One region of the Pseudomonas sp. GW101-3H06 genome, then DNA from elsewhere that is predicted to be linked to it. Evidence: predicted binding sites of a transcription regulator. Region 1 holds the regulator's gene; the other holds the start of a gene.
What was found. The regulator sigma-54, encoded in region 1, starts transcription at its own class of promoters, with help from an activator protein. The targets are predictions, from matches to a motif close to ANTGGCATNNANNTTGCTNT.
Positions count from the first base shown of each region.

Region 2: a site for sigma-54 is predicted at 9,703-9,722, ahead of flgB (flagellar basal body rod protein FlgB). Genes of this name have one in related genera too.

Region 1 covers NZ_JBWKZO010000001.1:1,089,421-1,104,682, reverse strand. The annotation lists gene AC07ZE_RS04995 (TonB-dependent siderophore receptor) at 1-148, shown strand, start outside; gene AC07ZE_RS04990 (DUF4198 domain-containing protein) at 161-880, shown strand; gene hisC (histidinol-phosphate transaminase) at 1,002-2,054, opposite strand; gene hisD (histidinol dehydrogenase) at 2,057-3,382, opposite strand; gene hisG (ATP phosphoribosyltransferase) at 3,509-4,144, opposite strand; gene murA (UDP-N-acetylglucosamine 1-carboxyvinyltransferase) at 4,273-5,538, opposite strand; gene AC07ZE_RS04965 (BolA family protein) at 5,561-5,800, opposite strand; gene AC07ZE_RS04960 (STAS domain-containing protein) at 5,915-6,220, opposite strand; gene AC07ZE_RS04955 (MlaC/ttg2D family ABC transporter substrate-binding protein) at 6,217-6,870, opposite strand; gene mlaD (outer membrane lipid asymmetry maintenance protein MlaD) at 6,882-7,349, opposite strand; gene mlaE (lipid asymmetry maintenance ABC transporter permease subunit MlaE) at 7,349-8,146, opposite strand; gene AC07ZE_RS04940 (ATP-binding cassette domain-containing protein) at 8,146-8,958, opposite strand; gene AC07ZE_RS04935 (KpsF/GutQ family sugar-phosphate isomerase) at 9,233-10,207, shown strand; gene AC07ZE_RS04930 (KdsC family phosphatase) at 10,207-10,731, shown strand; gene lptC (LPS export ABC transporter periplasmic protein LptC) at 10,739-11,311, shown strand; gene lptA (lipopolysaccharide transport periplasmic protein LptA) at 11,298-11,846, shown strand; gene lptB (LPS export ABC transporter ATP-binding protein) at 11,846-12,571, shown strand; gene AC07ZE_RS04910 (RNA polymerase factor sigma-54) at 12,752-14,245, shown strand; gene hpf (ribosome hibernation-promoting factor, HPF/YfiA family) at 14,320-14,628, shown strand; gene ptsN (PTS IIA-like nitrogen regulatory protein PtsN) at 14,641-15,105, shown strand; gene rapZ (RNase adapter RapZ) at 15,108-15,262, shown strand, end outside.
Region 2 covers NZ_JBWKZO010000001.1:4,966,774-4,982,035, forward strand. The annotation lists gene AC07ZE_RS22745 (hypothetical protein) at 1-292, shown strand, start outside; gene AC07ZE_RS22750 (DUF3800 domain-containing protein) at 354-1,526, shown strand; gene AC07ZE_RS22755 (hypothetical protein) at 1,519-2,055, shown strand; gene AC07ZE_RS22760 (PD-(D/E)XK nuclease domain-containing protein) at 2,665-3,705, shown strand; gene AC07ZE_RS22765 (hypothetical protein) at 3,702-4,805, shown strand; gene AC07ZE_RS22770 (hypothetical protein) at 4,856-5,494, shown strand; gene AC07ZE_RS22775 (hypothetical protein) at 5,602-6,201, shown strand; gene flgE (flagellar hook protein FlgE) at 6,717-8,039, opposite strand; gene flgD (flagellar hook assembly protein FlgD) at 8,071-8,790, opposite strand; gene flgC (flagellar basal body rod protein FlgC) at 8,806-9,249, opposite strand; gene flgB (flagellar basal body rod protein FlgB) at 9,253-9,660, opposite strand; gene cheR (protein-glutamate O-methyltransferase CheR) at 9,926-10,753, opposite strand; gene AC07ZE_RS22805 (chemotaxis protein CheV) at 10,800-11,732, opposite strand; gene flgA (flagellar basal body P-ring formation chaperone FlgA) at 11,816-12,577, shown strand; gene flgM (flagellar biosynthesis anti-sigma factor FlgM) at 12,756-13,082, shown strand; gene AC07ZE_RS22820 (flagella synthesis protein FlgN) at 13,131-13,598, shown strand; gene AC07ZE_RS22825 (flagellar brake protein) at 13,691-14,437, shown strand; gene AC07ZE_RS22830 (MFS transporter) at 14,501-15,262, opposite strand, start outside.

The sequences.
Region 1 (15,262 bases):
CCATTACAAGGCCAGCGAAAACGTCACGGTGGGGCTGAACCTGAACAATGTTTTCGACGAGAAATACTTCGAGCGCTCGTACAGCAACTACTGGGTAAACCCCGGTGAGCCGCGCAATTTCACCGTCAGTCTGACACTCACTCTGTAAAAGGACGCCCCTATGCACCCTCTCAAACCCCTGGCGCTACTCGGCTTGCTGTTCGCCACTCAGGTCTCGGCCCATGGTCTTTGGACCGAACAACGCCGCGGTAACATCGAAGTGATCTACGGCCATGGCGCTGAAGACAATGCGTTCAAGGCCCAGAAAATCAGCGGCGCCTGGGCCTACGACGGCAATGGAAAAATGATTCCGGTCACGGTGCAGCGCCTGGCCGATCACGCACGCCTGCAACCGCTGAAACCACCCGCCGTCATCGCGGTGGCACTGAACAACGGCATGTGGTCGCAAACCGCTGACAAAAAATGGATCAACGAGGGACGCAGCAAAGTGCCCGGCGCCATCGAGGCCACGGAAACATTCAAGTACAGCCTGGCGATTTATCAGCCGGGGGCGAAGCTGCCGAAACTTGATCAGATCAAGTTGCTGATCCAGCCGGAAGTCGATCCGCTGACCGTCGGACCGGGCCAGTCGTTGCCGGTCCGGGTGTTACTGGATGGCAAACCGGCGGCAGGTGTGAAGCTGGTTGGCGACTATCGGAACGCGCCGAACACCCTGACCACCGAAACCGATAAGGACGGTCGGGCGCAGGTGCTGGTGCGTAATGAAGGGTTGAATGTGATCTCGGCGCAGGTGGAAGTGCCGGTGAAGGACAGCGCGGATGTGAATAGCCGAGGGTTGTTCAGTTCGCTGACGTTCCTGGGCGAGCCGCATCACGAGTAAAGCCATTACAAAAAAACTGTGGGGGCGAGCCTGCTCGCGAAAGCGGTTTAACCGTCAACGATGATGTTGAAGGTTATGGCCTCTTCGCGAGCAGGCTCGCTCCCATAGTTCCTGTACTGGTTTAAAGGTCGCCGAGGCCGTCGATCAAGGCCTGATTCTGCTCCGGCGTACCAATCGAGATCCGCAGGAACTGCGCAATCCGCTCCTGCTTGAAGTGCCGCACGATCACGCCCTGCTCGCGCAGCTTCGCCGCCAGCCCCGCCGCATCGTGCTGCGGGTGACGGGCAAAAATAAAGTTCGCCGCCGACGGCAGCACTTCAAAGCCTTTGGCCTGTAATTGCGCGACCACCCATTCACGGTGCTCGATCACCAGACGACAGGTCTTGTCGAAATACTCACGGTCCTCGAAAGCCGCCGCCGCGCCGACATTCGCCATGCGATCCAATGGATAGGAGTTGAAGCTGTTCTTGATTCGCTCCAGCGCCTCGATCAGGTCCGGATGCCCCACCGCCAGGCCGACACGCAGACCGGCCAGCGAACGGGACTTGGACAAGGTCTGCGTCACCAGCAGATTCGGATAACGGTCAACCAGACTGATCGCCGTTTCCCCACCAAAGTCGATATAAGCCTCGTCCACCACGACCACCGAGTCCGGGCTGGCCTTGAGGATCTGCTCGACAGCGTCCAGCGCCAAGAGGCAACCGGTCGGTGCGTTCGGGTTGGGGAAGATGATCCCGCCGTTCGGTTTGGCGTAATCCGCCGGGTTGATCTGGAATTGCTCATCCAGCGGCACCGCGTCGAACTTGATGCCGTACAACCCGCAGTAAACCGGATAGAAGCTGTAGCTGATGTCCGGGAACAACAGCGGCTGATCGTGCTGCAGCAAGCCGTGGAAGATGTGCGCCAGGACTTCGTCGGAACCGTTGCCGAGGAATACCTGGTTGCTCTGAACGCCGTAGTATTTGGCCACGGCGTTTTTCAGCACGTCACTGTTCGGGTCCGGGTACAGGCGCAGGTTGTCGTTCAGTTCGGTCTGCATCGCAGCCAGGGCCTTGGGCGACGGACCGTACGGGTTTTCGTTGGTGTTGAGTTTCACCAGTTTTGCCAGTTTCGGCTGCTCGCCCGGTACGTAAGGCACCAGATTCTTGACGAACGGGCTCCAGAATTTACTCATGCTCAGTTCCCCTGCTTGTCGTCAATGATGCGGTACTCGGCGCTGCGCGCATGAGCGCTCAGCGATTCGCCACGGGCCAGCACCGAGGCGGTCTTGCCCAGCTCGGAAGCCCCGGCTTCGGAGCAGAAGATGATCGACGAACGCTTCTGGAAATCGTACACACCCAGCGGCGAAGAGAACCGCGCCGTACCGGAAGTCGGCAATACGTGGTTGGGACCTGCGCAGTAGTCGCCCAGGGCTTCGGAGGTGTGGCGGCCCATGAAGATCGCGCCGGCGTGGCGGATCTGCGGCAACCAGGCCTGCGGATCGGCGACCGATAACTCAAGGTGCTCTGGCGCGATGCGGTTGGCCACTTCCATGGCCTGTTCCATGTCACGCACCTGAATCAGCGCGCCACGGCCATTGATCGAGGTTTCGATGATCGCGGCGCGCTCCATGGTCGGCAGCAGTTTGGTAATGCTGGCGGCGACCTGGTCGAGGAATGCGGCATCCGGGCTGACCAGAATCGCCTGGGCGTCCTCGTCGTGCTCGGCCTGGGAGAACAGGTCCATGGCGATCCAGTCCGGATCGGTCTTGCCGTCGCATACCACGAGGATCTCCGACGGGCCGGCGATCATGTCGATACCGACCTGGCCAAACACGTGGCGCTTGGCTGTGGCGACATAGATATTTCCTGGGCCCACCACCTTATCGACCTTCGGCACGCTTTCGGTACCGTAGGCCAATGCAGCGACCGCTTGCGCGCCACCAATGGTGAACACGCGGTCCACACCGGCGATGCAGGCAGCGGCCAGCACCAGTTCGTTGATTTCACCGCGCGGGGTCGGCACCACCATGACCACTTCGGCCACACCGGCAACCTTGGCCGGAATCGCGTTCATCAGTACCGACGACGGGTACGACGCCTTGCCGCCCGGAACGTACAAGCCGGCGCGGTCCAGCGGCGTGACCTTTTGGCCCAGCACGGTACCGTCTGCTTCGGTGTAGCTCCAGGAGTCCTGTTTCTGCTTTTCGTGATAGCTGCGCACGCGGGCCGCGGCTTTTTCCAGGGCCTCGCGCTGCTCAACGGTGATACGTGTGAGCGCCAGCTCCAGACGTTCGCGCGGCAGGATCAGGTCGGCCATGGATTTCACGTCCAGGCCATCGAACTGGCGGGTGAAATCCACCAACGCCGCATCGCCACGCTCGCGCACGGCTTTAATGATGTCCAGCACGCGCTGATTGACCGAGTCGTCAGACACACTTTCCCAGCTCAGCAGATGATCCAGATGATGTGCGAAATCCTGGTCAGCAGCGTTGAGTCGGCGAATTGCAGTCGGTGCGGTCATAGCGTGAGCCTCATAGAATTGGCAAAAACTCAGGCGCCCTAACTTAGCAGTCGTTTCCGCTTGGGCACCTGAGAATTCTGGCTATGAGGCGGATAGACGGGCGCGCCTTGCGGTCGCGCAGGTGAATCAGCCGCGGTGTCGAGACTCCACTGCCTTGCGCAGGGTGTCGATCAACGCCTGGATACGGGCGTGCTGCATTTTCATCGAAGCTTTATTGACGATCAGCCGGGAGCTGATGGCGGCAATGAAATCCTGTGGCTCCAGGCCGTTGGCCCGCAGCGTGTTGCCGGTGTCGACGACGTCGATGATCTTGTCGGCCAGACCGATCAGCGGTGCCAGTTCCATCGAGCCGTACAGCTTGATGATGTCGACCTGGCGGCCCTGTTCGGCGTAGTAACGCTTGGCAACGTTGACGAACTTGGTGGCGATACGCAGGCGGCCCTTGGGCTCGATCGCACCGACCTTGCCGGCGGTCATCAGTTTGCACTGGGCAATCTGCAGGTCCAGCGGCTCGTACAGGCCCTGGCCACCGTATTCCATCAGCACGTCTTTACCGGCGACGCCCAGGTCGGCGGCACCATGCTCGACATACGTCGGCACGTCGGTGGCACGCACGATCAGCAGGCGTACATCTTCCTGGGTCGTGGGGATGATCAGCTTGCGGCTCTTGTCCGGATTCTCGGTCGGCACGATGCCCGCTTCAGCCAAAAGCGGCAGGGTGTCGTCAAGGATGCGGCCCTTGGACAGTGCGATGGTCAACATGGGAAACGTCAGTCCTTATCAGGCTACTGATGCCCGGTCGCAAACGGCGCCGGACACGCATCGAGGCTGTTAAAGCCTCGACTTGAAACAAAACCAACGGGCACATCCATATGCCCATGCCGCAGAAACTAGCCCGGAACGCGACGGATCTTGGCGCCCAGCATCTGCAGTTTCTCTTCGATGCACTCGTAACCACGGTCGATGTGGTAGATGCGGTCGATCAGGGTGTCACCTTCGGCGATGAGCGCCGAGATCACCAGGCTGGCCGAAGCACGCAAGTCGGTGGCCATGACTGGCGCGCCCTTGAGCTTTTCGGTGCCGGTGACAATGGCGGTGTTGCCTTCGACCTGGATCTTGGCGCCCATGCGGTGCAGTTCGTAAACGTGCATAAAGCGGTTTTCGAAGATCGTCTCGATCACAGCGCCGGTGCCTTCGGCAATGGCGTTGAGGGAGATGAACTGCGCCTGCATGTCGGTCGGGAACGCCGGATACGGAGCGGTCCGCACGTTGACGGCTTTAGGCCGCTTGCCGTGCATGTTCAGCTCGATCCAGTCCTCACCGCAGTTGATTTCTGCGCCCGATTCACGAAGTTTTTCCAGCACGGCTTCGAGGATGGTCGGATCGGTGTCCTTGACCTTCACACGACCGCCGGTCACGGCAGCGGCAACCAGGTAGGTGCCGGTTTCGATACGGTCAGGCATCACTTTGTAAGTGGTTGTGTGCAGACGTTCGACGCCATCGATGGTGATGGTGTCGGTGCCCGCGCCGGAAACCTTGGCGCCCATGGCGTTCAGGAAGTTCGCCAGGTCGACCACTTCAGGTTCGCGCGCGGCGTTTGCCAGTACGCTGCGACCCTTGGCCAGCGCGGCGGCCATCATGATGTTTTCGGTACCGGTCACACTGACGGTGTCGAAGAAGAAGTGCGCACCGCGCAGGCCGCCTTCAGGGGCCTTGGCCTTGATGTAGCCGCCTTCGACGTCGATGATCGCGCCCATGGCTTCCAGGCCGCGGATGTGCAGGTCAACCGGACGCGAACCGATGGCGCAACCGCCAGGCAGTGCGACTTCCGCCTCACCGAAACGGGCAACCATCGGGCCCAGTACCAGGATCGACGCACGCATGGTTTTAACCAGTTCGTACGGAGCGATCAGGGTCTTGATGGTGCGTGGATCGATTTCGACGGCCAGTTTTTCGTCGATCACCGGCTCGATCCCCATGCGACCGAACAGTTCGATCATGGTGGTGATGTCGTGCAGGTGCGGCAGGTTGGCAACGGTCACCGGACCATCGCACAGCAGGGTGGCAGCCAGGATCGGCAGGGCAGAGTTCTTTGCCCCGGAGATGCGGATTTCGCCGTCAAGACGAGCACCGCCAGTAATAATCAATTTATCCATAAGAATCTCGACGCCCTTGGGCTCAGGTGCGCTCGGCCCAGGCCGCGCTGCTGAAAAATTTCATAGTGACCGCATGGATGCTGCCATCGGTGATCCATGGGTTCAAATGGGCATAGATCTGCTGCTGACGCTTGACCGGGCTCAACGCCGCCAGTTCATCGCTAATCACATTCAGCTGGAAATTGCAGCCTTCGCCTTCAACTTCCACCCTTGTATTAGGCAGCTTTCCTTCAAGGAAGCTCTTCACTTCTACGGCCTGCATGCTCAACCTCAATCGGCGCCCTGTGCGCGCGGGTCGGACATCATACAAAAAAGCCCCTCGCCTGCGAACCCCGCGAAGCAGGACTCTGACGGGGGGCTTCTTTATCGATGCGGGTTAGGAATGCGCCAATAGCTCGGTCAGCTCACTGACCTGAGCAATTTCGCGCATGTCTTCTGGCATCTCGCGGATGCTCAGCGACTTGCCGGCCGCCTGAGCATCGCGCATGAAACACAGCAACAAGGATAGACCGACGCTGCTGGACTTGGTCACCGCTGAACAATCGACCACCAGAGACGCGGCCTTGCTCGCCTTGATCAACGCCTGCCCCTGCTCTCGCAAGCCTGGGCCGGTGCGGTAATCCAGCACGCCGCTGAGCCGCAGCTCGCCGGCTTCGTCCATCAGGACTGCCGACTCACTCATTGGGTTTGTTTCTCGGTGGATTGTTCAGCGGTTTCCTTGGCCTTGGCGACTTCCCCGGCCCAACCGTTGATGGTCTTGTCCAGGTCATTGCCATTGCGCTGCATCGCATCGGCGAACTGATCGCGGAACAATTTGCCGATGTTGATGCCGTTGATGATGACGTTACGCAGTTTCCACTCGCCACCGACCTTTTCCAGGGTGTAGGACACCGGATAGACCGCGCCATTGCTGCCTTTGACGGTCATGCCGACGCTGGTGCGCTCGCCCGACTCGTCCTTGGCAGGATCAACGGTGATGCCCTGATTGTTGTATTCGAGCAAGGCATTGCCATAGAACTGAAACAGACCCTTTTTGAAGTTTTCTTCAAAGGTCTTCATTTGCTCAGGCGTGGCCTTGCGCGAGTATTTGACCGTCATGATGCTCTTGGAAATACCCTCGGCATCCACGACAGGCCCGACAATGCTGTTGAGCGCCGCATAGAAATCCTGCGGATCCTGCTTGTACTTTTCTTTGTTTGCAGCCAGATCGGCCAGCAAACGGTTGGTGGTGTCCTGTACCAGTTCGTGCGCGGAAGGCGCCGCCGCGGCGTTAGCCATCAACGGCAAGGCCGCGAGTAATACCAACAGGCCACGTCGCAAGGTAGAGATCATTTAAACATTCCTCATTTGGCGTCTTTGCTAACGGTATTGAGAAGGAACTTGCCGATCAGGTCCTCGAGTACCAGCGACGACTGGGTATCGTGGATGGTCCCGCCATCCTTGAGCAGGGCTTCTTCCCCGCCCACGCTGATACCGATGTACTTCTCGCCCAGCAGGCCAGCGGTCAGGATAGATGCAGTGGAGTCGGCAGGCAGGTTATCTACGCGCTTTTCCAGTTGCATGGTCACTCGACCGGTGAAGCTGTCGCGGTCCAGATCGATTGCCGTGACCTTGCCGATGGTCACTCCGGCCATGGTCACTTTAGCTCTGACAGTCAAACCGGCGATATTGTCGAAATACGCATAAAGTTTATAAGTTTCGGTGCTCGGGCTCGGGGACAGGCCGCTGACCCGCAGCGCCAGCAACAGCAAAGCCAGGATGCCAGCCAGCAAGAAAAGGCCGACACCGATTTCCAGGGTGCGGTTTTGCATCAGAAATCTCCAAACATCAAGGCGGTCAAAATAAAGTCCAGGCCGAGGATTGCCAGAGAGGCATACACCACGGTCTTGGTAGTGGCACGACTGATCCCTTCGGAAGTGGGCTCGCAGTCATAGCCTTGGAATACGGCAATCCAGGTCACGACGAAGGCAAACACCATGCTTTTGATGATGCCGTTGAGCACATCGTCAGCAAAGGTCACGCTGTTTTGCATGTTCGACCAGTAGGAGCCTTCATAAACGCCCAGCCAGTCGACGGCTACCCACGAACCGCCCCAGATGCCCACCACGCTGAAGATCATCGCCAGCACCGGCAGGGAAATGAAGCCGGCCCACAGGCGTGGGGCAATGATGTACTTGAGCGGGTCGACCCCGATCATTTCCAGGCTGGACAACTGTTCGGTGGACTTCATGTTGCCGATCTCGGCGGTCAACGCCGAACCGGCACGCCCGGCAAACAGCAAGGCCGTCACCACCGGACCCAATTCGCGCAACAGGGTCAGCGCAACCATCTGCCCTACCGCCTGCTCCGAACCGTAGCTGGACAGGATATTGAAGCCCTGCAGCGCCAGCACCATACCGATGAAAATCCCGGAAACCACGATGATCACCAGCGACATCACGCCGACGGAATGAAGCTGCTTGACCAGCAGGCCGAAACCACCGCCGATGCCGCCGCGGCCGAGCAATGCGTGAAACAGGAACAGGGTCGAGCGACCGAACACCGCAACGGTGTCGATTCCGGCCAGACCGAACCGACGTACGCGTTCTATTAATGAAATTCTGCGCATCAGCGGCGCTTCCCCAGGAGATCTGCGCGGTAATCCGGCGCTGGAAAGTGGTACGGAACCGGGCCGTCGGGATCGCCAGTCATGAACTGACGGATGCGCGGGTCGTCCGATTTCATCAGTTCATCAGGCGTGCCCTGCCCCAATACCTGCCCATCACCCACCACATAGATGTAATCGGCAATGCTCGCCGTCTCGGCCAAGTCGTGGGAAACCACGATACTGGTGATCCCCAGCGCATCGTTGAGCAGGCGGATCAGGCGCACCAGCACCCCCATGGCGATAGGGTCCTGGCCGACGAAGGGCTCGTCATACATGAGAATCTGCGGATCAAGCGCAATCGCCCGCGCCAGCGCCACACGACGCTTCATGCCGCCGGACAGTTCGTCGGGCATCAGCTCGATGGCGCCACGCAAGCCAACGGCCTGCAATTTGAGCAGGACGATATCGCGGATCATCTCTTCCGGCAGCTGGGTATGAATGCGCAGCGGAAAGGCCACGTTCTCGAACACATCGAGATCGGTAAACAGCGCACCACTCTGAAATAGCACGCCCATGTGCTTGCGGGCATCGAACAGGTCGCTGCGCGAGAGCTTCGGCAGGTTCTGACCGTTGACCCAGACTTCGCCCTTGGTAGGTCGCAACTGCGCGCCCATCAACCGCAGCAGCGTAGTCTTGCCACACCCTGAAGGCCCCATGATGCCGGTGACCTTGCCGCGGGGAATACGGATATCGACGTTATTGAAAATGCTGCGCGCACCGCGCTTGAAGGTCAGTCCCTTCAGCTCGACCGCGTAGGCGTTATCGGCACTCATCTAAACTCCTTGCGATGCAGCCTCTCACTCGGACGCCTGACTTCCTGACGAAAGCACATACTCCCGGGCGGGCCGAACTGGCGGCGAACTATATCACTGCAAACGCCACGCGCCCAAGGTCATTGCCCGACCAAGTTCAGCAATATGAACAGCCAAACGCTTCATTTAGACGGATTAAGCAATAAGGAATGACAATGCGCGACGAACTTGCGTGAGGGTTTCGATCATAACCGCTATAATCGCCGCCTTTTCATCAGGCTAAACGATTTCCGACATGAGCCAATCCAGCGACCTGATTCAATCCGCCCAACGTACCATCCGCCTCGAAGTGGAAGCCGTACAAGGCTTGCTGCCGCACATCGACGCAGATTTCGTACGCGCTTGCGAAATGATTCTGGCCAGCAAAGGCCGCGTAGTCGTGGTCGGCATGGGCAAGTCCGGGCATATCGGCAGCAAGATCGCTGCAACCCTGGCCAGCACCGGCACCACGGCATTTTTTGTTCACCCGGCGGAAGCCAGTCACGGTGACATGGGCATGATCACACGCGACGACATCATCCTCGCGCTGTCGAACTCCGGCTCCACCAATGAAATCATCACCCTGCTGCCACTGATAAAGCGCCTGGGCATCCAACTGATCAGCGTGACAGGCAATCCCGATTCGCCGCTGGCCAAGGCCGCCGAGGTCAACCTCAATGTGCATGTCGAGCATGAAGCCTGCCCACTGAACCTGGCGCCCACCTCTTCGACTACCGCCGCGCTGGTCATGGGCGATGCCCTGGCCGTGGCCCTGCTGGAAGCCCGTGGGTTTACTGCCGAAGACTTCGCCTTTTCCCATCCCGGCGGCGCATTGGGCCGCCGCCTGCTGCTGAAAGTGGAAAACGTCATGCACGCCGGGCAAGAGCTGCCACAGGTTCAGCGCGGTACCCTGCTCAAGGATGCCCTGATGGAAATGACCCGAAAGGGACTGGGCATGACTGTAATCCTTGAAGCAGACGGCAAACTGGCCGGGATCTTCACCGACGGTGATTTGCGCCGCACCCTGGATCGCACAATCGATATCCACAGCGTCACCATCGATCAGGTCATGACCGCCCACGGCAAGACCGCCCGCGCCGAAATGCTCGCCGCCGAGGCCCTGAAAATCATGGAAGACCATAAAATCAACGCGCTGGTGGTGGTCGATGGCGAGGACCGCCCAGTCGGCGCCTTGAACATGCACGACTTGCTGCGCGCGGGAGTAATGTAATGAACACGGACCTGCTGAAGCGCGGCCAACAGATCAAACTGGCGGTGTTCGATGTCGACGGCGTCCTCACCGACGGACGCCTGTACTTCCTCGAAGACGGCAGCGAATTCAAGACGTTCAACACCCTCGATGGCCAGGGCATCAAGATGCTGATGGCCGCCGGCGTCCAGACAGCCATTATCAGCGGCCGCAAGACCCCGGTGGTCGAGCGGCGAGCGAAGAACCTCGGCATTCCACACCTGTACCAGGGACGCGAAGACAAATTGGTGGTGCTTGACGAGCTACTTGGCCAACTCAACCTAAGCTATGAACAGGTTGCCTACCTTGGCGACGACCTGCCTGATCTGCCGGTGATTCGCCGCGTAGGCTTGGGAATGGCAGTCGCCAATGCCGCCAGTTTCGTGCGCGAACACGCCCATGGCATCACCCAGGCCCGCGGCGGCGAAGGTGCCGCCCGCGAATTCTGCGAATTGATCCTGCGCGCCCAGGGCCGCCTCGATGCGGCCAATGCCGCGTACCTGTGAGCCAGACATGCTGAGCAAAAAGATTCGCAACATCCTGGTATTCGGTTGCATCGCGGCGATTTTCGCCGCGGTCGGCTACTGGAACATCAGCCCGGAACGCTTCCTCGACAAGCCTGCTGTGCAAGTCGACAACAGCGCAATCGACTATTACGCCATCAATGCCCACAGCGTGCAGTTCCTGCCAGATGGCAAACTGCAATACGAAATGACGTCGGACAAGGTCGAACACCTCAAAGCCACCCAAGTGACCTTGCTGACCAATCCCGACCTGAACATGTTCCGCGGTACCGAGTTCCCGTGGCACGTCCAGAGCGAAAAGGGTGAAGTCAACCCCGATGGCACACAGGTCGAACTGATCGATTCGGTACGCATCACGCGTTTCGACGAGAAAAACCGCAGGACCCTGATTACCACCACTCGCATGACAGTGTTCCCGCAGCAGCAATATGCGCAGACCGAGCAACCCGTTAGAATCGACGGCGCTGGTGGCGTATCGACAGGCAACGGAATGAAAGCGTACTTGAAAGAAAGCAGGATACACCTGCTCTCGAACGTAAGAGGACAGTATGAGGCTCGTTAAAACCCTCCCTATTTTGCTCAGTCTGGGCGCGGCACTGGGAAGCGTGAGCGCCTGGGCTCTGCCGGATGACCAACAGCAGCCTATCCGCATTCAGGCCGACGACGCCCAGCTGGACGACAAGAACGGTATCGCCACCTACACGGGCGACGTGATCATCACCCAAGGCTCGATGAAGGTCACAGGCAACAAAGTGACCATGACCCGCGCATCTAACGGCGATATCGATGTGGTGACGTCGGTGGGCAACCTCGCCTACTTCGAACAAGTGCAAACCGCGGGCGATGCCAAGCCTGTTCAAGGCTGGGGCGTGACCATCCAGTATCATGCAACGCAAAACCGCGTTGTGCTGATCGATCGCGCCAAAGTCGTCGACAAGGACAACAACGTCACCCAGGGCGAAAAAATCGTCTACGACACCGTTAAAAAGCTGGCCAGCGCCGGTCGCGCCACAGGCAGCAAAGTCACCGAAGCGCGCCCACGCATCGACATGGTGATCCAGCCGAAAAAGAAAACCGACGAGCAAAAGGCCCAGTAATGGCAACTCTGAAAGCTCAGCATCTGGCCAAGAGCTACAAGAGCCGCCAGGTCGTGCGTGACGTGAGCCTGTCCATCGACAGCGGTCAGATCGTCGGCCTGCTTGGCCCCAACGGCGCCGGCAAGACCACCTGCTTCTACATGATCGTAGGCCTGGTAAGGGCCGATCAGGGCCGCGTCCTGATCGACGACCTGGACGTCAGCCACCAGCCTATGCACGGTCGCGCGAAGGCCGGTATCGGCTATCTGCCGCAAGAAGCGTCGATCTTCCGCAAACTGTCGGTGGCCGACAACATCATGGCCATCCTCGAGACCCGCAAGGAACTCGACAAGGCCGATCGTCGCCAGGAGTTGGAAAGCCTGCTGCAGGAGTTCCACATCAGCCACATCCGCGACAACCTCGGCATGAGCCTGTCCGGTGGCGAACGCCGCCGCGTGGAAATCGCCCGCGCACTGGCCACCAACCCGAAATTCATCCTGCTCGACGAACCCTTCGCCGGCGTGGACCCGATTTCGGTGGGCGACATCAAACAGATCATCCACCACCTCAAGGCCAAGGGCATTGGCGTGCTGATCACTGACCACAACGTCCGTGAAACCCTGGATATCTGCGAAACAGCCTATATCGTCAACGATGGCCAACTGATCGCCGAAGGCGACTCCGACACCATCCTGGCCAACGATCTGGTCAAGGAAGTGTACCTGGGCCATGAGTTCCGCCTGTAAGCACTGAGCTGGCTAGTCGACCGAGCGCTTGTCTCGATAAAAATCAATACTTTTTTATTGTTACAGCGCTCTAGGCAAGCACCGCAACTTCGGGCATATAATTTGCTTATGTTTGGCGCTCCGGCGCCCCTGTAGTGGATGGCGCATGTGCGCCGGCGAATAAGGTGTTAAGCCCCTGCCATGAAACCATCGCTAGTCTTGAGAATGGGCCAGCAGCTGACGATGACACCGCAGCTGCAACAGGCCATCCGCCTGCTCCAATTGTCGACCCTGGACCTGCAGCAGGAAATCCAGGAGGCCCTGGAGTCCAATCCGATGCTCGAGCGCCAGGAAGAAGGCGACGACTTCGACAACACCGACCCCTTGGCCGACAACGCCGAACAGAAGCCCAACACCGACATCCAGGAACCCTCCTACCAGGAAAGCGCGCCGACGGTTGATAACCTCGACGAAGGCGACTGGAACGAACGCATCCCCAACGAACTTCCTGTCGATACGGCATGGGAAGACGTCTACCAGACCAGCGCCAGCAACCTTCCCAGCAACGATGATGACGAGTGGGACTTCACCACCCGCACATCAGCCGGTGAAAGCCTTCAAAGCCACTTGCTCTGGCAGCTGAACCTGGCCCCGATGTCCGACACTGACCGGCTGATTGCCGTGACCCTGATCGACTGCATCAACAATCAGGGCTATCTGGACGAAACGCTCGAGGAAATCCTCGAAGCCTTCGATCCGGAACTGGACATCGAACTGGACGAGATCGAAGCCGTCCTGCACCGCATCCAGCAATTCGAACCCGCCGGCATCGGCGCCCGTAACCTGGGTGAATGCCTGTTGCTGCAATTGCGCCAGCTGCCTGCCAAAACACCCTGGCTGGCCGAGGCCAAACGCCTGGTCACCGATTACATCGACTTGCTCGGCAGCCGTGACTACAGCCAGCTGATGCGCCGCATGAAGCTCAAGGAAGACGAACTGCGCCAGGTCATCGAACTGGTCCAGAGCCTCAATCCGCGCCCGGGCTCGCAGATCGAGTCCACCGAAGCCGAATATGTGGTCCCGGACGTGATCGTGCGCAAGGACAACGAGCGCTGGCTGGTAGAGCTCAACCAGGAGTCTGTGCCACGACTGCGGGTCAACGCCCAGTACGCAGGCTTCGTGCGCCGCGCCGATACCAGTGCCGACAACACCTTCATGCGCAATCAGCTGCAGGAAGCCCGCTGGTTCATCAAGAGCCTGCAAAGCCGCAACGAAACCCTGATGAAAGTAGCCACCCAGATCGTCGAGCATCAGCGCGGCTTCCTGGAGTATGGCGACGAGGCGATGAAGCCGTTGGTCCTGCATGACATCGCTGAAGCGGTCGGCATGCACGAGTCGACGATCTCACGGGTGACCACGCAGAAATTCATGCATACCCCCCGGGGTATTTATGAACTGAAATACTTTTTCTCCAGTCACGTCAGCACCTCCGAAGGCGGCGAATGCTCGTCCACGGCGATCCGCGCGATCATCAAAAAACTGGTTGCCGCGGAAAATCAGAAAAAGCCGTTGAGTGACAGCAAGATCGCTGGTTTACTGGAGGCACAAGGCATTCAGGTGGCTCGCCGCACCGTCGCCAAGTACCGCGAATCCCTCGGGATCGCGCCTTCGAGCGAACGCAAGCGATTGATGTAGAGCCACGCCACAGCGTTCCAGTGGCAGATCATCTGATCTGCCGCTTTATGCACTGGCAACGAAGGAGAAGCTGTATGCAAGTCAACATCAGTGGACACCAACTGGAAGTGACCGAACCTCTTCGCACCTACATCGGCGAAAAACTCGAACGATTGGAGCGACATTTCGACAAGATCACCAACGTGCAGGTCACGATGACGGTCGAAAAGCTGAAGCAGAAAATCGAAGCCACGCTGCATATTCCCGGCAATGAAGTGGTCGCGAACGCGGAACATACCGATATGTACGCGGCGATCGACGCCTTGACCGACAAGCTGGATAAACAACTCAAAAAGCATAAGGAAAAGACCCAGAGCCTCCTCCAGGGCGCTACCGGTCGTTAACACTCCCAACCCATGATCCGACTTGAAAGCATCCTGACCCCCGGCCGTTCCCTGGTGAACGTGCCGGGCGGCAGTAAAAAGAAAGCCCTAGAGCAAATTGCCAACCTTATCCATCGCGAAGTGCCGGATCTGGAGATGCAAGATGTCTTCGAGGCTTTGATCGCCCGCGAAAAACTCGGCTCGACCGGTTTTGGCAACGGCATCGCCATTCCTCATTGCCGCCTCAAGGGATGCAATGCGCCCATCAGCGCCTTGATGCACCTGGATGCCCCTATAGATTTCGACGCCATCGACGGCGCGCCGGTTGACCTGCTGTTTGTGCTACTGGTCCCGGAAGCCGCCACCGATGCGCACCTTGAGTTGTTGCGCCAGATTGCCAGCATGCTCGACCGCAAGGACGTGCGCGACAAACTGCGCAGCGCCCCGAGCAATCAAGCCTTGTATCAGGTTGTCCTGGACGAGCAAAACGGGCAGTAATCATGCGCTTGATCATCGTCAGCGGCCGATCCGGCTCAGGTAAAAGCACCGCCCTCGATGTGCTCGAGGACAACGGCTACTACTGCATCGACAACCTGCCTGCCGGGTTGCTGCCGGAACTGGCCGAACGTGCGTTGATTCATACCGAGCTGTCACA
Region 2 (15,262 bases), 3.9 Mb from region 1:
AGACTTTCCGTCGGCAAGCGTTACGAGCATCATCAAAGGCAAAACCACGACTGCTGAGTTGAAGTCGCTGTTTGGTGAGCCCTACGCTAAGAGCGCAGTCAGCGAGACTGACGAGAAGTGGATCTACACCTACACCAATGGCTCAGCGCATGCCCAAAGCTACGTGGTCACCATGAAGGTAACGACCACGGGCACTCAGAAAACTCTCGACGTCTTGATCCGAAATGACGTGGTCATCAACTACACGTTCAGCGAAGGCCCCGCTCCAGGCAGTACCACGGCGACGAACTAAGTTCGCCACCTTGCCATTGGGCGACCCACTACGCTCAGCACGTTGTTGATGGAGCAAGCTCATGGACAGAACATATGCTTTCGTGGATGAGTCCGGGAATTCCGACCTTGATACGTCAAAGGGAGGAAGCTCGGGCTTCTTCATCGTGTGCTCCATTCTGGTGGCAGAGAAAGATCTGGAAGCTGCTTATGCCCAAGCTGAAGCACTCCGCACGCGTCACTTTCAAACAGGCGAGATCAAATCCAGCAATCTGAAGCCGAAGGATTCAGATCGCCGTGCCCGAATCCTTAACGAGCTATCTGAGCTGCCATTCAAACTATATTTCACCGTCGTTGATAAGTCCCGAATTCACAAAGACGGCGGCCTCCGTATCAAGACCTCGTTCATAAAATACGTGAACGGGTTGCTCTATGAACGTTTGTTCCGCGCATACCCCGACCTCCAGATGATCGTAGACGAGCATGGTGGCCAGGAATTTCAGGAGAGCCTCAAAAGCTACGTTTCAGAACGGTTCGTCGATGACCTATTTGGCGATAGAGATGCCTTCCAGACGATGGCCAGTAAGGACAACGTCTTGGTTCAGGTTGCAGATTTTTTTGCTGGCTCAGTCGCTCAGATCTACGAAGAGAAAGCATCGGAAGAAGCAGTTCTTGCCTACAAAAAGATTCTACGAAGCCTGACCCTTGGAATGCTTGAGTGGCCATCCAAGTACCAGTCTCTTCTGCCGCCGCCGACGGATGAATTTGGGTACGCTGACTACCAGGTACACCAAGAAGCTCTCCGTCAGGCTGACCTTTTTAGCGAACGGGCTGGTGAGCATCCTAATGAGGATGAGCGCCTGCAGCTGAGCATCTTGCGGTTCTTGAGATTCCAAAGCGAATTCGTCACCAAAGACTACGTGCCAACCGCAGAAATAGTCGGCCACCTAAAAGATAGCGGCTTCGGAGATATCAACGACCAGAGGATCCGCTCCAGCGGCATCGCCAAGCTTCGCGATTCGGACGTGATCATCACAAGCGCGGCCAAAGGATACAAAATTCCTCAGACACGGGCTGACATCAACGAGTTTCTGGAAAGGGCGTCAGGCATAGTCGTCCCTCTGCTGGAACGTGTCAAAAAGGCTCGAGAGGTGTATCGGCTGAGTAGTCGAGGAGAATATGACATCGTGACTGCAGCCAACCTGACTGAGCTTGCCAAGCTGCTCGCTGCGCTCGAGGCGTTTGCAGATGATTGAACTCAGTCATGGCAACGAACCTCAGCAGGCTGCATTGATCCAGGATGAAATCCTAGAGATCTTGAAAGAGGCCAAGGTGCTCGCGCGTAGATTCTGTCGCCTGACCGGCAAGCCGCTGGGCGTGACAGGCGAGATCGCAGAGTACGAAGCTGCTACTAGACTCGGCCTGTTACTACATCCTGCAAGGCAGGCAGGTTACGACGCTACAGAGACGCTGGAAGTTGGCGTCGCGAGAATCCAGATCAAGGGGCGCTGTATCCTGAACCCGCAAAAGATTACGGGCCGTATGGGTGCAATTGATCTACGACAACCCTTTGATACTGTGCTCTTGGTACTGCTTGATTCTGAGTTCAACGCATTTGCAATGTACGAAGCGACTCGTGCCAAGGTAGAGGTAGCACTGACCTTGCCTGGCTCGAAAGCCAGAAATGAACGGGGAGCGCTGGCGATTAGGCAATTCATGTCGATAGCTAATTTGCGCTGGACTCGTCATGAAACTGGCGAATCGAAGAATAAATTCCCGAATTAAAGCCGAGCGATGAAGATATGTCCCTAATGGGGCGCGAGAGTTAGTGTCCCCAAAACGGGACATTAACCACCATTTTTAGGCTTAATGCTCCCATTTGGGCTCATTACGTTGGGCCATGGATCGCGAATGATTTGGCAATGGCGTCACTGCTGACTTTCGATATCAAAGCAGGCCTCCATACCACGATGCGATGGAAATCCGACGAATAAGGATTACAGCTCAACATCTTGAAGCTATTATTGGGCCATCACCAAGGTTCATTAGGTGCAATTGAATGGATTCGCATATGGACGGTTTGACCCCTACGCGATATGCGTGCAGCGGCTCATTTAAATTAGGAGGTATTTTCCAAGGAAGTCTAAGCCTTGGAATAACCGTAGCTGTTCTTCTGAGCGGAGCTCTCATGAACTACAAAATAGCTGCCATGGCAGATCGAGACCATTCTCATCATTACAGCTCCATTGCACTTTCTCGCACAGCGCATGAGATGCTTCTAATCGGGTTGTTCATCTGGCAATCATAGGAGTGATTGACTCTCTCGCGTCTTCATGACTCGATAGTGATCATAAATTTATCTGGCTATTTAAAACTATAAGAGGCTGACGGGATATGTCGGGTGGGGAATTAGTAAATATTGGAAGGATAGCAGAGAAGATTTCGGATGATCTTTTTTCGTTCTTCAAGTGGGAGATTGTCGGGCCTTCGAACCTGAACTATCTCTGCGTTCAAAAAGAAATCCATGCTAAAGGAAAGTCGGGAGACCACCATCACCCTACCGATGTTGTATTCCGGTACTTTGATCCGTATGCCAATAAAACTGTTTATATGCATACAGACTTAAAAAGCTATGCTAAGGGCAGTATCGGTACCACAGAGATCAGAAAAGCACTGGTGAGCTTGGCGAAATCAATAGACTGCGCCTATATCAGCCCGGACTGGCGAGATCGCTACCTTCTTATTCGTGGCGAGAAAAAAATAATAAGCGGAATGCTTTTCGTATTCAATCATGACGATCAATATGATCGAGATTTTTATGATCACTTTAAAGATTTGAAGTCGGACAACCTCCATGTCAAAGAGGGGCAGCAACTTCACATCGTCGAGCCAGCCCTGATTAACTATATAGCGACTCTTAGGCAGGATATAAACAGCTTGGTAGCAAACGGCACCTTCCCACGAAGGAAGTATACTTTTTTGTATCCAGAAATGACCTTGCATAAGGCAGCAGGTGACTACTGGGCCAGGCCAGCAACGATGGAAATGATAGCATCTCCATATCTGATCATTCATCATGGCGAAGCTCACGATATAGATGATGACGGACACAAGATAAAAACGTTTGGTGAAGGGTATGTTATCTACTATCGGCGTAGTGGAGCGAGCGAATATGAGTTCATGTACTTGTTTGACGCACTCTCTAGGTTCCAGATATTGAATGGCGACAAAGAAAAGAAAATTAGAATTCGAATAATCTGCAAGGATTCCAGCGACAAATTAATAAGCAACTATCGGTCAGCTATCGCGAATTATGTTCGTGAGTGGAACGAAGATGAACATCGTCGAAACATACTAGAAAGGATTGACCTCCAGATAGTTACTATGGCGGTGCACAATTACAAAGCCGAACACATCGGATGGGATCGACCATGAAAATTGGTAGTCTTTACTACGCTTCAGATAAGGCCATGTTCGATGCATTAACCCAACGAAAAGTGACAATTGCTCACTTGCGAGAGCTATTCTTATCGCGGGGAATTATTATTTCTCCCGACACAGACAAAGAATCCCTGGCTAGAAAATTCAGTAGCTTTTTTCATGATTATGCTGACTTTCAAAAACTTTCGATACTCATTGGTGCTCACAGTGCTAGAGAGCGGACAACAAATATCGACCTTAAGGTCGCTTTAAGCAAACAGAAGCTACTTGAATCTCTTGAGTCTACAAAAGAGATGCTAGAGGACAAGCATCAAGATAGTGTTGATTATTGGGTCGAAGGTGACGCGATACTGTGTACAGTGCGATATACAAAAACGGATTACGGGCAGTCAGAGTTTAGGCAGGTAGTGCAGAAAGATGCGCAGATAAAGTTTGAACCTACGGCTGATGGTTGGAAGGTTACGGGGCCTATGAACGATAAGTTCAAGGTTGTTTCAGCCGCACTGCAAAGTCAGATAGAGACTCTTACCGATGAAAAGGTTAGCGTGGTAGATATTTCTCTAGCATCCTTCCCGGACTCAAGCTTGAGGAGTAAATTTTTCCGGCAAATGATACATGCCCTTCCCAAAATAAAAGTTCTCGATGTAATCGACGTTGCTACATATAACCCAGTCAAAGATATCGATGACGATATGCTGGAGGATGAATTTGACTCCCTAGACGGCGATGAGCCTGAGATCAAAGAGACCAAGGCAATCACTCGAATATCGAAAGCTCAATTACGTGGTCAAGGAGTGCTTGAGTCGGAACAACTTCTCAGCCTTGAGGAGAATGGTTTCTATATTTGGAAGATATTGTGGCATGCCGTGGACGAAAACCAGTTTGATTCTGATGTTTACGTCTTGGAGTCACAGTTCGGCAGACAATCTGAGTGCGCGGATTTTTCCTACATCGTCAAAGGTGTCATGCGATACCAATCGGTAGGCGAATATGGTGCAAGGGTCAAAGCCAATCCAGTGGACGAGGAACGTATTAAAAAACTTATTGTAAAGGCGGCGGAGTCTACATTGGCAGCACTAACCAAAGGTAAATAAAGATGCGAACTATAAGGTTCAAGATTTTTTTACTGCATATAAATGCGACAATGGACGAGCTGAACAACCTGATGTCGGCAGCGCCGTTTGATCCCGACTTTGGGTCTGGCGTGGAGCTAATAGCTCCCGTCCAAAAAATGCTCAGTGCTAAGTATCATGAACAAAATACCTTGATCAGTGATTTGACAGATGTATATGGGAATTCCCTTCAGAATACCGTCATTCAATATCTCAGCTTCAGGTTTTATATTCGTGAAAAAGAGTTGAATCTTTACGAGATAATAGCCGAGTCCCCTCCGCAAAGCATGAAAGGCTTTACTACGACTCTAAGACGCGTACTCCCCAAGCCCTTCGCTTTCGAAGGCGCTAAGCTCGACGTCTACGACTGGTTTAAAAAGCTTGACAAGCTAGAGAGAATTACAACACTGAAGCCAGTGAAAACTCAGACTGCACTCGTGAACCTTGATGGTGACTCAGCATTCAAAGTTGCAGTTGAATCCAGATCAGATGCGGTGGCAAAGACAGAAAAACTGGTAGGTAATCAGAAATTGATATTGGATAAGGTCAAGGTCTCCTTATATTATGAGGCATCTGAGAGAACATTAGAGGTAACTCGAACTTATGGAGCCACACTCACCGGCTTTTCTGATCCATACGAAGCAATTGAGTTCTTGGCATATGTAATCTGAGGTGCTAAGGAAATGACCAATCTGATACCCGAATTCAATATAGCTGAGTGGTTCGAGAATTCAGCAGCCGGTAATTTTTACTATATCTCTATTATGCTTGGCGAATCATGCCAGCTTTCAAGAACTCTATATTCGGGCAAACCACTATGTCAGCGGGACGCGTGTCATTGAAGCTAATTTCAAAGTTATGGAATTTCATCAATCCCGACCGACGCCCTGATTGCGAAAAGGCGCGTGAGCAAAATTTTATCACGGCAGCGAACAAGTTTAAGACTCTTTCAGTAAACGCCGGTGGTGTAATTTCTATAGATCCAGAAGAGATCCGGGATCAAATAATTACATCGCGTGAGCAACTCAAGCATCTTGTCCACAAGCCGGGAACTCACGGTTGGCCGTCCGCCATTCAGGGGAGCCACGATTCTGGCTCTACTGGAGGAACTCCAGTAAATGTCTTGGACTGCATTGATGTTGTTGCTTGGCGGCGGCTCGCCAGCGGAGAGGCAGTAAGGTACGCATGCCTTCAATCTATAAAAACCGGTGAGTACACCGTCATGACGGCCAGCCTATTTTCGGGCGATATGGATAGTCTCCCGCCGTGGTTTGACGCCGATACAAATCGGAAAATTGCTACGGCCTTGCGGGGCCATGAGCTTCAGTGGTTCCACACTCTCATCGGGGCGATGGACGCTTGGGATGCGAAGTTGTGACGGCTTACAGCAAAGCCCAATGACAACACAGGGCAAAATCGAAGGGCGATGAATCGATGCTCGGAGCTGACGGGCTTCCCGATGTCTGGGAAACGGCCATAGACTCAGAACGTAAAAAAATAATGCCACGCCCCCCAAATCGATTTTCGTATACTTTCGAGCATAGAATGCCAAAAAACCCTCTAAAGTATACGATAGCAAACGTCAGAACAGCGAGAAAATCGCTGTATACCACGGCTTACAGCGGCTTCAGGAAAGTATACACATCCTAGCTGGCTACTCTGCCAATAAGCTGAGCCGGCAGGCGCTGAAAGGCGCCTACCTGAAACCCCCGATGAGCCTCTGGTTGATCGGGGGTTTTCTTTTGCCTGTCGGCGCGTGGTGCCTGGCCCACCGCCAGCGAGCAGGCTCGCGAAGGGGCCAGCACAGGCAACCGAAACCTCAGCCCCTGACAAAAATCACGGCCATGAAAAAACCCCTCTTGCGAGGGGTTCTTTATGCAGCTGCATCAAACATCAGGTCATCTGAATGATGGTCTGCATGATGGTGCTTTGGGTGGAGATGGTCTTGGCGTTCGCCTGGTAGTTGCTCTGCGCCTTGATCAGTTCGACCAGTTCATTGGTCACGTTGACGTTCGACTCTTCCAGGGAGTTGGAGCGGATCGAACCCAAGGTACCGGTTTCCGGCGAATCGTAGCCCGGAATGCCCGACGCGTAGGTTTCTTTCCAGGCGGTGCCGCCCACTTGCTGCAGACCTTGTTCGTTGGTGAAGCTGGCCAACGCAATCTGACCGATCGGCTTGGTTTGGTAGTTGCTGAAGTTGGCCAGCATCACACCGTTGCCGTCGATGGTCAGGTTGGAGATCTGACCAGTAGCGTAGCCGTTCTGCGCCGGAATCGAGCGCGCGCTATCGGCGTTGAACTGGGTGGTGTTGGACATGGCGATGGTCACACCGGCCGGGTCGGCGGCGGCACCGTTGGGTGCCCACACACCATTGGTCACTTTACCTGGAGTCCAGTTGGTGATGGCCAGATTCGGGCTGACGATTGGCGCACCCGGTGGATTCGGCGTGCTGACCGATACCAGTTTGCCGCTGGTATCAAACGTCATGGTCGAAGGGACAGGACGGGTAGCTGCGTTCATCGGGTCGCTGCCATTCGGGTTGCGACCATCGATCAGGGTGTAGGTGTCCCAAGTGTTGGGACCCGTCTTGACCATGTATTGATCCATGGTGTGTTCGTTACCCTGAGAGTCGAAAATCGGGGTGCTGAACTGCTTGGTGTAGGACGCGGTCTTGCTTGGGTCGAACGGGTTCGCGACGACGTCGATCGCGGGCTCCGTAGACTTGAGGTTGATCGTCGACGATACGGTGGTAGTGGCCTTCGGTGCCAGGTTGGAGGTGTCGATACGCAGGTCGGTCAACACACCATTGATGATCTTGCCATTGGCATCCACGCCGTAACCCTGAACACGCGCCGTGTAGTCGGAATTGGTGACGTAACCTTCCTTGTCGACCTTGAACGTACCGGCGCGGGTGTAGGACAGCGAACCGTTGTTGTTCAGCACGAAGAAGCCGGAGCCATTGATGCCCATGTCCAGCACGTTACCGGTGCCGCTGCTGATATCGCCTTGGGTAAATTGTTGGGCAACGTTGGCCAGACGCACGCCATTGCCGATAGTCCTGCTCCCTGCCCCCAGCTTGGTGGCCGAGTAAACGTCTTCGAATTCCGCACGGGACGACTTGAAGCCGACGGTGGCAACGTTGGCGATGTTGTTGCCGGTCACGTCCAGCTGTTTGTTGGCGGCATAGAGACCGCTAAGGCCGATGTTGAAAGACATATTCCACTCCTTTGTGCCGTGTTAGTCGGCTCTATATACCAATGGTTTGCACTTTGGACAGGGCGATGCTGCCCAGCCCGGCCAGGTTGAGCATCAACTCACCGCCGGTCTGGCTGATGGTCACGCTGTTGACGGTTGCTGGCAGATTGGTGATCAGCGCCACGCCCTGACCGTCGATGGTGGTGTTCGCCGCGAAGGTGTAAGTGCCGGTTGGGGCCACGTTGCCGGCGTCGTCCTTGCCATCCCAGGTGAAGCTGGCATTGCCGGCTTTCTGATCGGTCAGTTCGAGGGTGCGAATGACTTTGCCGTCCTTGTCTGTGATTTTCACAGTGGTCGAGGCAACCGACTGCGGTATCGAAATCGAACCGGTCATGCCCTTCGTGGTATCGACTACGGCCTTGTCGCCCGGTGCTATGACCGAACGCCCCACCAGGGACGAAGCCTGCAATGCCTGGGACGAGTTGTAGTTGCTGGCGATGCCGGCCACGGTGTCGTTGAGCGTGGTGATGCCTTCCAGGCTGCTGAACTGCGCCAGTTGCGCCACGAACTCGCCGTTGTCCTGCGGTTCCAGCGGGTTCTGGTTCTTCAGTTGCGTCACCAGCAACTGCAGGAACGCATCCTTGCCCAAGGCTTTTTTGCCGGTGGCACTGCCCGCTGCCGAAGCCAGGCTATCGTCAGTCTTGGTCTTGACTGCGGAGTTGGCCAGGATGTCGTTGAGGCTCAAGCCACTGGTGGTATCGGAAACACTCATCTGAGTCGCCCCTTATCACTGACCGAGGGTCAGGACTTTCTGCATCATGGTTTTGGCGGTGTTCATCATTTCGGCGTTGGTCTGGAACGAACGGCTCGCGGAAATCATGTCGGCCATTTCTTCCACCACGTTGACGTTCGGGTAGTAGACGTAACCCTTGGCATCGGCTGCCGGATGGTTCGGCTCGTAGCGCGCCTCAAGGTTGCTCTGGTCTTCAACCACGCCCAGTACCTGAACGCCTTGACCGGCGGCATCCTGGTTCTGGAACAGCGAATCGCTGCCGCCGCTCTGGCCGCCCTGGAACATGGTGGCGAACACCGGGTGACGCGCACGGTAGGTCTGGTCGATGCTCGACGAGACAGTCTCGGCGTTGGCGATGTTCGAAGCGACGGTGTTCAAACGCGTGGTCTGGGCACTCATGCCGCTACCGGCAATGTTGAAAACACTGGATAGAGACATGACTTATTCTCCGCGCAGGGCTGACACCAGCCCTTTGAATTTACTGTTGAGCAGGGTGAAGCTGGCCTGGAAGTTGACCGAGTTTTCCGCGTAGTTCGACTGTTCCAGCTGAGCGTCCACGGTGTTCTGGTCGATCGAGGGCTGCATCGGCGTGCGGTACATCAGCGACTCGTCGCCATTACCCAGGCCTTCGGCTTCGATATGACGGCTGTTGGTCATGTTCAAGGCGAACGTGCCGTTCTTGGCTTTATCGTTCTGCGCCTCGAGTACTTTCGAGAATTCCAGGTCCCGAGCCTTGTAGTTCGGGGTATCGGCGTTGGCAATGTTGTTGGCCAGGACTTCGGCACGCTGGGCGCGGAAGCCCAGAGCCTTTTCGTGAATGCCGAGCGCTTTATCGAAGCTGATGCTCATGTCGGGAAACCTTCGGGTGACCTGATTTTTCGTACGATGGATATAGCAAGCGTCATGCCAATTCAAAAAAGCCCGTAAACCGGGACTTTGCGGGCCGTGGCAATGCGGCAATGCCAGAAAAGCGGCAACCGGTTTCCGCTGGATGCCGCTTTTCTGCCGCTTTACTCGACCGAGAGAACACCGCATCCCCTGTGGGGCCGATACTTCATCAGGCAAAAAAAAACGGGAGCCCTGAGGACTCCCGATTTTTGATACCGCCAACCGATCACTTCGCCTGGTAAATAATCCCCGGACTGCACTGAACCATCTGGTAATGATCCGGCAATCCGTTCAGCGCTTCGGATGCACCGAGGAACAGATAGCCACCCGGCTTCAACGTGCTGTGAATGCGCAACAGGATGTCCTTCTTCACTTCGGCAGAGAAGTAGATCAGCACGTTGCGGCAGAACACGATGTCGAACTTGCCGAGGCTCGCGTAGCTATCCAGCAGGTTGAAGGAGCGGAATTCCACTCGGCTCTTGATCGGCGCCTTGATGGCCCAGCGTCCCGGCCCCTTCGGATCGAAATAACGCTGCAGCCGCTCGGGCGACAGACCGCGACCGATGGCCAGGCTGTCGTATTCGCCGGTCTTGCAGTTGGTGAGCATGGTGCCGGACAGATCGGTGGCCACGATCTGCACCCCCATCTTCAATTGCCCGACATTGGTCCGCTCGAACTCGTCGATGGACATCGACAGCGAGTACGGCTCCTGACCCGACGAGCACGCCGCCGACCAAATCCGCAAACGCTGGCCGGGACTGGCCTTGATCGCTTCAGGCAGTACCTTGTTCTTCAAGACTTCAAACGGATAGGTGTCACGAAACCACAAGGTTTCGTTGGTCGTCATCGCGTCCACCACCATCTCGCGCAACCCGCTGCGCGGCTGGGTCTGGATGCGTTGGACCAACTCACCCAGGGACTTGATGCCTTGCTGCTCCATCAGTTTGTTGAGACGGCTCGAGACCAGATACTGCTTGTTTTCACCGAGCAAAATGCCACAGGCTTTTTCCAGGAATACCCGGAACTGTTCGAAATCCAAATTACCCGTAGACAATGCTGCCGCCTCTTAAATCGTGTTGACTGCCAGGGGCCGGACGCCCCTAGCTGATATCTGCTGCTTTGATCCGGTCGACTACCCGGGATGCCAGGTCATCAGGACGGAATTTGGCCAGGAAGTCATCGGCACCGACTTTCTTGACCATCGCCTGATTGAACACGCCCGACAACGAAGTATGCAGGATGATATGAAGCTTTTGCATGCGAGGATCGTTGCGGATCTCGGCCGTCAGCGTGTACCCGTCCATCTCCGGCATCTCGATGTCGGAGATCATCATCAGGAACTCTTCTTCCGGCTTCTTGCCCTCGTCGACCAGTTTGCGCAGGTAATCCAGCGCTTGCCGGCCGTCGTTCAACGCCACCACTTCGACACCGACCGTTTGCAGGCAGCGCGTGACCTGCTTGCGCGCCACCGACGAATCATCGACCGTCAGCACACGCAACGAGAGTGCCTTGTGCTGGGTTTCGACATCGACCACGCCGACGGAAATCGCTTCCGGCGTCGGCGCCACTTCCGCCAGCACCTTTTCGACGTCGATGATTTCAACCAACTGATTGTCGACCCGCGTCACCGCCGTCAGGTAGTGATCGCGACCGGTCCCCTTGGGTGGCGGATGAATCTCCTCCCAGTTCATATTGACGATGCGTTCCACCGAGCGCACCAGAAATCCCTGGGTCTTGGTGTTGTATTCCGTGATGATCACGAAGGGATTGTTCTTGTCCTTCAAAGCGCCGGAGCCAGTCGCCATTGCCAGATCAAGGATCGGAATGGTCGCCCCCCGGATATTCGCCACGCCGCACACGACAGGACTGGACTTGGGCATCAGCGTCAGCTGGGGGCATTGCAACACCTCCCGAACCTTGAACACGTTGATCCCATACAGCTGCTGGCCGTCGAGACGGAACAACAACAGCTCAAGGCGATTCTGCCCTACCAGTTGCGTGCGCTGGTTCACCGAATCCATTACACCAGCCATGCCCAGACTCCTACACCAACGCTAAGTGTTGTTGCGACGCACATTCATCTCTAAACGGCACGGCGCTTGCTTTTTATCTTTGTATGAACACAGAACCGACATTTTTCCGACGCCCGACCACACTCCACCGCAAATTCCTCGGTGCGTTGGCGGCTGTGTGCCTGTTCAACACTGGCAGCCCTGCCGTTGCTGACGCGGTTACCTTGCCTGACATGCTTATCGGCGTCACCCAGGGCTTTCTTGAATTCACCGTAGAAGACTATCTGGCTACCAGTCAAACGGAAGGTCGCTACGAAATCCAGGTCAACCAGCTCGATCCGCGTATGCGCATGCCGATGTGCGACAAGGAATTGACAGCCTCACTGGAGAGTCCGGCCAAGCCGTTGGGCCGGGTCACGGTCAAGGTTCGCTGCGAGGGAACATCCCCCTGGACGGTCTTCGTACCCGCTCAAGTACGCCTGTTTCGCGACGTCGTGACCACCTCGCGACCACTGCGGCGCGCCGGCATTGTCGAGCCTGAGGATGTGATCCTGCGTGAGCGGGATATCAGTGCGATCAACCAGGGCTACCTGACCTCCGTCGAACAGGCGATCGGACAACGACTTACCCGACCAATGGTCACCGATCAGGTCATTACCCTGGTCCATCTCGAACAGGCGGAAGTTATCCGCAAAGGTGATCAAGTGGTGATCACCGCCCGCAGCGGTACGCTCAGCGTGCGAATGCCCGGCGAAGCGCTGTCCAATGGCGGCATGAGCGAACAGATCCGGGTGAAAAACCTCAACTCCCAACGAGTCATCAAGGCGCAAGTCATCGCGCCGGGCCAGGTGGAGGTTTCCATGTAGGCGGCCATGCAGAGCCCTGTGTTTCGTGAAGATGTGGCGCTGGCCATGGCTGTTCCCTAAACTGTGCCCCATACAGGGCAAGCGCTGACGCGCGCAAGCTCATTGATAAATGGGCCTAAAGTTTTTCAGGGAATGGCCGAAAACATGGCAAGCGTCCAAATTCCCAGAGGTTTTTATCATGGTCATCGATTTCAGCCGTTTGAACAGTTCCTCGTCATTGACGGGCAGTACACGTACCAGCGCTGCCAAGGAAACCGCCGAAACCGGTAAATCCGCACCGCTGACTACCCAGGCCGAACAGGCCGGTACCGCTACAGTCGGGGAATCGGTACATCTCAGCAATGAGGCTCAACAGTTGCAGAAGATCACTGATACGCTGCGCGATCAGCCTGTCGTCGACAAAGCCCGCGTGGCCGAGTTGAAAGCAGCGATTGCCGATGGCAGCTATAAAGTCGACAGCAACCGTGTAGCCAGCAAACTGCTCAACTTCGAAGCCCAGCGCTAGGCCCCGGCCGGCGCCAGGCTTTTGGACGCTTAAAACCCAAGGCCAGCCATGCACGACACGAATCTACTGCAACTGATCACCGACGATTTTGCTCCAGCGCAACAATTGCTGGAGTTACTGCGTACCGAGTCCCTCGCCTTGCATGGTCGCGACATGTCCCTGCTCGAAGATATTCTGGCGCAGAAGCAAGCCTTGATCATTTTGCTTGAACAGCATGGCCGCAAGCGCAGTGAAATCCTCGCCAGTCTCAACCTGCCGACCAACCGTAGCGGTCTGGAGCAACTGGCCAGCCAGTCGAGCGTCGGCGAAGCACTGCTGGCACAAAGCGATGTGCTGACCGACCTTTTGACTCAATGCCAAGCCGCCAATGCCAACAACGGCCAGTCGATTCTGGTACAGCAGGCCGCCACGGCCACTCAGCTGAAAATCCTCACCGGCGGCGAACCTCCAGCGCTCTATGACGCCAGCGGAACATTTTCCAAGCTTGTGAAACCGCGCCCGCTCAGTCAGGCTTGAGCCCGTCGATGAGCACGCACTATCAAGACGCGAAACATGCTGGCAAAATGCTGGCTAGCCGTAGTCAAAATTTGTCTGGAGATTGATTAACCGTGTCCAATGCCTTAAATGCGGACGATGCTCCGCAGCCACCCAAGGTGCTCAGCACGCCTCTGGAAATCTCCGGCAACCTTCGCCAACTGCAAGAAAGCCATGACCCGCTGATCATCACGTTCCATGAGCGCAGCCAGCGCTTCCAGAGCTATCTGGTGGACATTGATCGCGACAGCAACATGATTGCCCTGGATGAAATGATTCCCCGTGACGGCGAACGCTTCCTGCTGGCCGGCGAGCCGTTCAAGGTTGAAGGTTTCCACGATGGTGTGCGCATAGCGTGGGAAAGCAATGGTCCGCTGACCATCGACGAATCCGGTGGCAGTCGTTGCTACCGTGGCACGCTGCCCGACGAAGTGGTCTACCACCAGCGCCGCAATGCATTCCGTGCGGCATTGAAGCTGGCTCAACTGGTCGACGTCGACCTGGATGGCGAGAAACTCAAGGCGCCGATCAGCGGCAAGTTGCTGGACATCTCGGCCACCGGTTGCAAGTTGCGCTTCACCGGCGACATCACTGGCAGCCTGCAGTTGGGCCAAGTCTATGATCGCTTCATGGCCGCCCTGCCCTTCGGCAAGATGACCGCGCCGGTCGAACTGCGGTATCTGCACTTCGAAGAAAAGATCTCCACTACTTTCGCCGGTGTACGCTTCCACAACATGAGCGGGCTGGTGCAGCGGCAAGTCGAGCGGTTCGTCTACCAGCTGCAACGCGAAGCCCGGCGCTTCGACAAAGACGACCTCTGATGTAACGCGCTAACAAAGACGGGCAGCCCCTTGCGGTGACTGCCCGTTTTTTATGCCTGAGTGTTACGGCCTGGCTTCAGTGAAACTTTGCTCCCGACCCGAATCCGGTTCTTCTGGAGGCGTATCGGTCTGCGGCTCCTGTTCGGCAGGCGGATTCTGCATCTGATCCTGAACCACTTGCTCATCGACCCGCGGATCAAGGCAAGCCACCAGTGGTGAGCTGGACATACTGTCCGGCATAGCCACGTGGTGCAGCGGCGCGTCGTCCACCTGATGCAGATTGGTGACGGCTTTCGGGCGAATTCGCCACACCAGCACCAAGGCGAAGAAACTGAAGAAGGCATACAGCATCTGGCTGCCGAACAGCTTCATCAGCACCCCGGCCGCCAGCGGCCCGATGCTCGCCCCAACGCCATAAGTGACCAGCAGCATGGCCGTCAGAGACACCCGACGGTCAGCTTCGACATGGTCATTGGAAAATGCGACTGCCAGCGGATACAAGCAGAACTTCACCAGCGAACAGAGAAACCCGGCAATAAACAGCACCTCCAGTGGCACCTGCTTCATGACCGCCAAGGGCAATGCGGCAAGTGCCAGAACAAAAGCAAAAGAGCGGATCAGCAGCGCCCGGTCATAACGATCCGACAGCCAGCCCAACGGCCACTGCACCACCAGGCCGGCAAAAATGCAGCTGCCCATGAACAGACCGACCTGTTCCGTGGACAACCCCTGCTGCGAGGCATACAAGGGCGCCAGACCGTAAAACGAACCGATGATCAGCCCCGCCCCCAGGACCGTACTCAACGACTGAGGCACCCGCGTGAT